2 regions of the Priestia sp. MDV22-iso46 genome follow, and region 2 is predicted to be linked to the other one. Evidence: a T-box and tRNA genes for the amino acid it is inferred to sense, from the RefSeq annotation. Region 2 holds a T-box; the other holds one or more tRNA genes.

Region 1 (3,406 bases), on a different contig from region 2:
TGCTGCTAATGCCAATTTATGTTCAAACGGTACGAGGCATTTCTCCGCTTCATTCAGGATTACTAATGCTTCCGGGTGCGCTGCTAATGGGTGTGATGTCACCGATTACCGGAAAATTATTTGATAAATTCGGAGCGCGTGCACTGGCTGTAACGGGTCTAACGATTACAGCCGTTACGACGTATTTCTTCAGTAACTTAGAGCTTGATACGACGTATACAACGCTCATTACGCTTTACACGCTTCGCATGTTCGGAATGTCTATGGTGATGATGCCGGTTATGACAAACGGGTTAAATCAGCTGCCGCAACGCTTTAATCCGCATGGTACTGCGATGAATAACACGCTTCAACAAGTATCGGGAGCTATTGGTTCGGCTCTTTTAGTAACGGTGATGTCAAACCGTACAGCTACGCATGCAAAAGAGCTCGCTCAAGATGCAATGAGCGGAGCAGGAGCAGCGAATGCAACGGCAGCCGGGGCAGCTCAAATGAAAGAACAGATTGGGATGCAGGCAATGGTACAAGGAATTAACGATGCGTTTGCCGTCTCAGTAGTACTAGTGGTGGTTGCCTTAATTCTTTCATTGTTTATGAAACGCGCCACGCCGGCAAGTGAAGATGAAGTGATAAAGGAAAAAGCAGGACGCGAGCAGTTTGCTAAATAAAAAAGAAATCCCCGCTGAGACAGCGGGGATTTCTTTTAGCTTGTATATCTAAAGCTTAAGCCCATTTTCTTTAATAATTTCCGGTAGCCGATGGACGTTTGATCAGCCATAATATGCGCTTCCATCTGCAGGTCTAAAGGCAAGTCTTCAGGTTTTTGGTTTTCAACCATTTCACGGTCTTCGTCAAAGACGCGAAGGTTAAAGTCATACACACCTTCAACGGGAGAATCTTTGTCAAAGTTTCGAGCGATTGGTGCGAATAAACGTGTTTCGCGGGCTGAAATAGGAGAGACTGCATTCATAATCCACAGCTCTGCGCCTTCTGGGAAGTATACTTTTAGCGTAGCTGTAAACGGCGGATAAACATCAAAGACGCGAAGCCATTTAAAATCAGGTGGATTTAAATGCTGCTGTTCTTTGGAATAATTGCTCACGGTGCTGGTATATTCTACATGAAGCCCATAGTCTGTATCGCTTACTTTATATTTAGGCACAAAGGCGTTGTTTCGATCACCAAATGTGTCCGTGTGCACCCAAGCAAAATGAGCTACGTCTAAAAAGCCTTCCATTTGACGACCGGCCGAACCCATGATATCAAAGCTCGGACAAACAATTTGCTGAAAATCAGGGTCCTCCCAAGCATCGAAGTAAGGCAGGTTATCTTGTTCTCCTGTCAGGGAAGTCCATACTAATCCAAATCGTTCAATAACTGGATAGACGGCCATACACAGGCGGGGAGAAATGTTGGCATCAGGGTGAGCTGGAATCGACGTGCATGCGCCGTCCGTTGCATAGCGGAAGCCGTGGTAAGGACAGACAATTTCATCATCTTCCACCCAGCCCATGCTAAGCGGGGTGCCTCGGTGAACGCATAAATCACGAGCCGCTACTACTTTGTTTGTCGTGCGGTATAGAACTAGATTTACATCTAGTAGTTTTACGGACGTTGGTTTCTCTGTTACATCACTGCAGCGTGCGACCGGGTACCAATACTTGGCGAGCGTCGTCCAATCTTCCAGGCTGAACGTGCAGTCTCTTGGGTAGGGAGTTGCCGTTTTTGATTTGGTCATGGTTGGTTGTTGTTCCATCTATTTTCTTCCCTTCTTTTGTAAGCTCTTTTACTAAGGGTAATATAAAAAAAGAAAATTCACACAATTTATGTAAGGAGTTCTAACATAAAATATGGAACTTTGTAGAAAGTGCGAATTTCAGAAGACGCAAATTAGAGAATATACCAATAAAAAAATTTAAAAAAGCGCTTCCTAAATAAATTTAAACGTGATATAATTTTCCAAGACGCTGGTGTAGCTCAGTAGGTAGAGCACTTGCATGGTAAGCAAGAGGTCGCAGGTTCGATCCCTGTCGCTAGCATACTAAAAAAACCTTCTTTCTTGTTGAAAGAAGGTTTTTTTATTTGTGTTGACTTTAAAATTCTTCTCCGAATTATTCTTCCCCGCCTTGTGAAAACTTTAACAGTTTGATAGCCTTATTAGGAGGCTATGAGAAAACATGTGTATCTTTTCCACTATGTCTTATGAATCATATTTAGAAATATTCTTAAAAGAATGTTTATTGCCTCTAAGTATTGGGTACACGAAACTAGGGGTTAAATTTCAACAGGGAGTGTGAACGATAATTTGATTACGTTTAAGAATGTGTCAAAGCAATATCCAGACGGTACGACCGCCGTGAAAAATATTAATCTAGAAATTAAAGAAGGGGAGTTTTTCGTTTTAATTGGTCCGAGTGGGTGTGGGAAGACAACCACCTTAAAAATGATTAACCGTCTTCATGATATTACCGAAGGAGAACTATACATAAAAGATAAGCTCGTATCGGCCCACAACATACATAAGTTACGCTGGAACATTGGCTATGTCCTGCAGCAGATTGCTCTTTTTCCTCATATGACCATTGCTGAAAATATAGCCATTGTACCCGAGATGAAGCATTGGAAGAAAAACAAAATCAAAACGCGCATTGATGAACTGCTTACCTTGGTAGGACTAGACCCAAAGCAATATAGAAACCGAAAGCCGTCTGAGCTCTCAGGTGGCCAGCAGCAACGTGTAGGTGTAGCACGTGCCCTCGCAGCCGATCCCCCCGTTATTTTAATGGACGAACCCTTTAGTGCCCTCGATCCGTTAAGCCGCGAACAGCTTCAGCAAGATATTATTAGCTTAAAAGAAAAAATCAAAAAAACATTTGTGTTTGTTACGCATGATATGAGCGAAGCGATGACGCTTGGAGATCGTATCTGCCTGATGAAAGATGGGGAAATTGTTCAAGTTGGAACCCCGGAGGAATTCATTCAAAAGCCTAAAAATGAATTTGTAAAAACATTTATTGGAAATCAAGGCAATGCTTTATTTGAGACATTGGATATGTTTGTCAAAGAAAGTGAACAGCCAGACGTAGAGCCTACTGAAGAGCTAGCTTCAACCGCCACTGTTCAGCAGGCAATGGACGCCCTTTACGACCATGAAGCAATAGCCGTGAAAAAAGGGAGCAAACGCATTGGCGTTGTAACGCGCAAAAACCTATTAGCGTTTCTTTCTGATAAAACGAAAGAAGGAGGAACGCTGTAATGAATGCACTAAGCACATTATTAGATCAACGAGGAGATGCACTGTTTCAAGCTCTTCTTGAACACATTCAAATTTCCGTACTGGCTCTTGTTATCGCCGTATTAATTTCAGTGCCGCTCGGACTGTACTTAACGAGGCATGACCGCATTG
Region 2 (3,406 bases):
AAGGCGTTATTTATCAAAAAGGTCAGTATAGTCCGGTCAGCAACGGTCAAATTAATAAACCTGCAGACACAGATTCAAAAAAAGCTGTAGAAGAAGCAATTAACTTCCAAGGTCAAGGAAAAGGTTCATTATTCTTCTTTAATCCTGATAAAACGGGAGATCAATGGCTGCGCCAAAAACAAGAAACAATTAAAATAGGACATCATGTATTTGCAAAATGATGAAAAAGCTAATGGCTAGCTGCGCGCTGCTATTAGCTTTTTTAGTTATGTACATAAAATAAACAGTAGAACAACCTTTAAAATTAGAATTTTATGGTAAAATATAAGAAGTCATTCATACTTAAAAATATGAGGTGATAACGTGGAAGAGAATATGATGTTTGCTTGGATAGCTTCATGGTTAGCTCTTGCTGGTCAGCTCGTTTTTTTTTATGGGAGTAGCGCTTTTTACAGGGGATTGGCGCTATATGATGTGGAGTTTTATGATAAGCATAGTTGTAGGTATACCTAGTATCATTGGTACCTATAAACGAAATCAGCAGCTAAAAGCATACAAAAAATAAGGAATATCGTATTGAAATGAGCTATGAAAGACTTAGAGAAATCCTCCAAGTCTTTTTTGTTTGGGCATAAAAAGACATGAATCGACTCCGTTCTTCTAAAAAAAGTGCTTTTTACATAGTTTATCAATACAGAAAATTTGATAAACACGCGGAGGAGTAAACATGCAGAAGCAGCCTAATTTTTTGTTAATTATCGTGGACGAGGAGCGATTTCCACCCTTATATGAAAGTAAAGAACTAAAGAAGGTTACCCTGTAAGTTTTACTACCCTTAAAACAACACGTGTTCCCGATCAAATTGAAATGTACAATTTGACCAAGGATCCGTTAGAAACAGTAAATCTGGCTCACCCGTATTTTTCGACAAATGAAACAAGGAAAGTTCAGCGGCAGCTTGATGTTATTCTTAAAGAACAAATCAGGAAAAAACGGATTTTTCCGCAAAGTGGAAGCATGAATGATGAGCTTCCCTCTAAAGTTAGATAAAAAATAGTTTCTACGGATTGAAGTCAACGATTTGGGTGAGCAGAAAAAGATGTATTTAATATTTTAGTATATAAATAAAAAACCTGATAATGCTTGTGCTATGTTATTTGTTCTGATTTGGGATAGTATTGGGTTTCACTTCGTTAATACCGCTTAGATAAAACAAATAAGGACTTATAGTATCTTTCTTTTTCGCCTTTATTGTTATGAAAATAAAGGTGAAAATAAGAATGAAATGTAGTCGTTAATAGTATAATAAAAAACTTTTTCAGTCCGTGTATTCTTAAGTAACTTTTCAAAAATTTAAGCATAAAGTAATTCTATACCATTAAAAAATAAAAAATTACTTCTTGACTTCTGTTAAATTTATACACTATAATCGCTTTTAACAACTAATAAACAGTATTTGGCAATGAAAAGGACACGAATTAGATGCTGTTTTCTTCGCAGAGAATAGGGCCACTGGCTGAGAGCCCTTAAGAAATCATCTAATTTACCACCTTAGAGCTATTGCAGGGAACGTGCATAACTGAAACTGCAATCGGTAAAACCGTTATCTTTTTAAGCGTAAAATACGTATGGGTATTTTACGGAATTAGGGTGGTACCACGGCCGCATTCGTCCCTTCACTAGGGATGAGTGCGGTTTTTTATGTAGAAAAAAAGAATATACAAGCAATGAAAAGGACATGAATCATTTTTGAATTTTCTTTACAGAGAGTAGGGTCACTGGCTGAGAACCCTTAGAAAACGAAATGAATTTACCACCTTGGAGCTGCGGCGGGGAATGTGTATACACTGAAACCGCAACCGGTAAAACCGTTATCTTTTTAAGCGTAAAATACGTATGGGTATTTTACGGAATTAGGGTGGTACCACGGCCGCATTCGTCCCTTTACTAGGGATGAGTGCGGTTTTTTTTGTTAAATAAAAACATATTGGAGGAATGAACATGTCAAAACAAATGGAAGCAGAAAAGCGAAATCATCAAAAATTAGGTCAAGAACTGGAACTGTTTATGTCAATAGAAGAAGCTCCTGGTATGCCATTTTTCTTACCTAACGGAATGATTATTCGAAACGAGTTAGAGAACTACTGGAAACAAAAGCATTATAAAGCAGGCTATCAAGAGATAAAAACACCCATCATGATGAAACAGGAGCTGTGGGAACAATCAGGGCACTGGGAGCACTATCATGAGAATATGTATTTTTCAAATGTTGACGAACAAAACTATGCGATTAAACCGATGAATTGTCCGGGAGCCATTTTATTGTTTAGCAGCAAGCGAAGAAGCTACCGAGAACTTCCGATTCGATACGCAGAGCTTGGATTAGTTCACCGTCACGAGCTTTCTGGGTCTTTAAACGGATTGCTAAGAGTCCGTTCATTCACACAGGACGACGCTCATTTATTCGTAGAACTCAGTCAGATCGAAGCTGAGATTAGCCGCATTCTAGCGTTTATCCATGACTTTTACTCACATTTTGGCTTCGATTACAAAGTGGAGCTATCCACACGACCTGAAAAATTCATGGGAAATATTGAAACATGGAACCAAGCAGAAAAGTCGCTTCAATCTGTGTTAAGTGAAAAAGGCTTAGACTATCAGGTGAATGAAGGAGACGGAGCTTTTTATGGGCCGAAAATCGATTTTCATATTTTAGATTCCTTAGGTCGCAGCTGGCAGTGCGGAACAGTTCAGCTTGATTTCTTAATGCCAGAGAAGTTTGACTGTATGTATATTGGAGAAGACAATAAACCTCATCGTCCCGTAATGATTCACCGCGCTATATACGGTTCCGTTGAACGATTTATGGCCATCTTGATTGAACATTACGAAGGTCAATTTCCTCTTTGGTTAGCTCCTGTTCAACTCAAACTATTGCCTATTGCACCGCCGCATGTGGAATATGCATATAAAGTGAAACACGAGCTGGAGTTAAAAGGGTATCGTGTTGAAGTAGACGATCGCATTGAAAAAATAGGGCTGAAAATTCGAGAAGCAGAAATGCAGAAAGTTCCTTATATGGCCGTGATAGGAGATAAAGAAGTGGAAAATGAATCGCTTGCTATGCGAAAGCACGGGAAGAAAAATATAGGAACAGTAAGTGTGGAAGAGGCAGCTGTACACTTGAATAAAGAAAAGAATTCAAACAGAGTTTATTGAAGCTATTTACCTTACTAAATAGAAAAATCCGATTTTTTTAAGTCGGATAGTGATTCCCTTCATCTTGTCTTACACCAAAATGAAGGGAATATTGAACTAGAAGGGTATAAGATAATATATATCAGCAGTATAACTTTTGCCTTAGACAAACGCCGGTATTTTATAAAAAAATTTATCTTATTCCATT

Evidence for each region. A T-box is a leader RNA that pairs with one kind of tRNA and senses whether it is charged. The one in region 2 lies ahead of thrS (threonine--tRNA ligase), so its partner is inferred to be a tRNA-Thr.
Region 1: it encodes a tRNA-Thr, which carries the amino acid that the T-box ahead of thrS (threonine--tRNA ligase) is inferred to sense. The anticodon was not compared.

What each region holds. Positions count from the first base shown of each region.
Region 1 covers NZ_JBZVWT010000002.1:797,333-800,738, forward strand. The annotation lists gene AC4NPH_RS15995 (DHA2 family efflux MFS transporter permease subunit) at 1-668, shown strand, start outside; gene AC4NPH_RS16000 (Rieske 2Fe-2S domain-containing protein) at 704-1,756, opposite strand; tRNA gene AC4NPH_RS16005 (tRNA-Thr) at 1,967-2,039, shown strand; gene AC4NPH_RS16010 (ABC transporter ATP-binding protein) at 2,306-3,256, shown strand; gene AC4NPH_RS16015 (ABC transporter permease/substrate-binding protein) at 3,256-3,406, shown strand, end outside.
Region 2 covers NZ_JBZVWT010000001.1:559,391-562,796, reverse strand. The annotation lists gene AC4NPH_RS02950 (cell wall hydrolase) at 1-221, shown strand, start outside; T-box leader at 1,454-1,679, shown strand; T-box leader at 1,719-1,947, shown strand; gene thrS (threonine--tRNA ligase) at 2,002-3,219, shown strand; gene AC4NPH_RS02940 (hypothetical protein) at 3,392-3,406, opposite strand, start outside.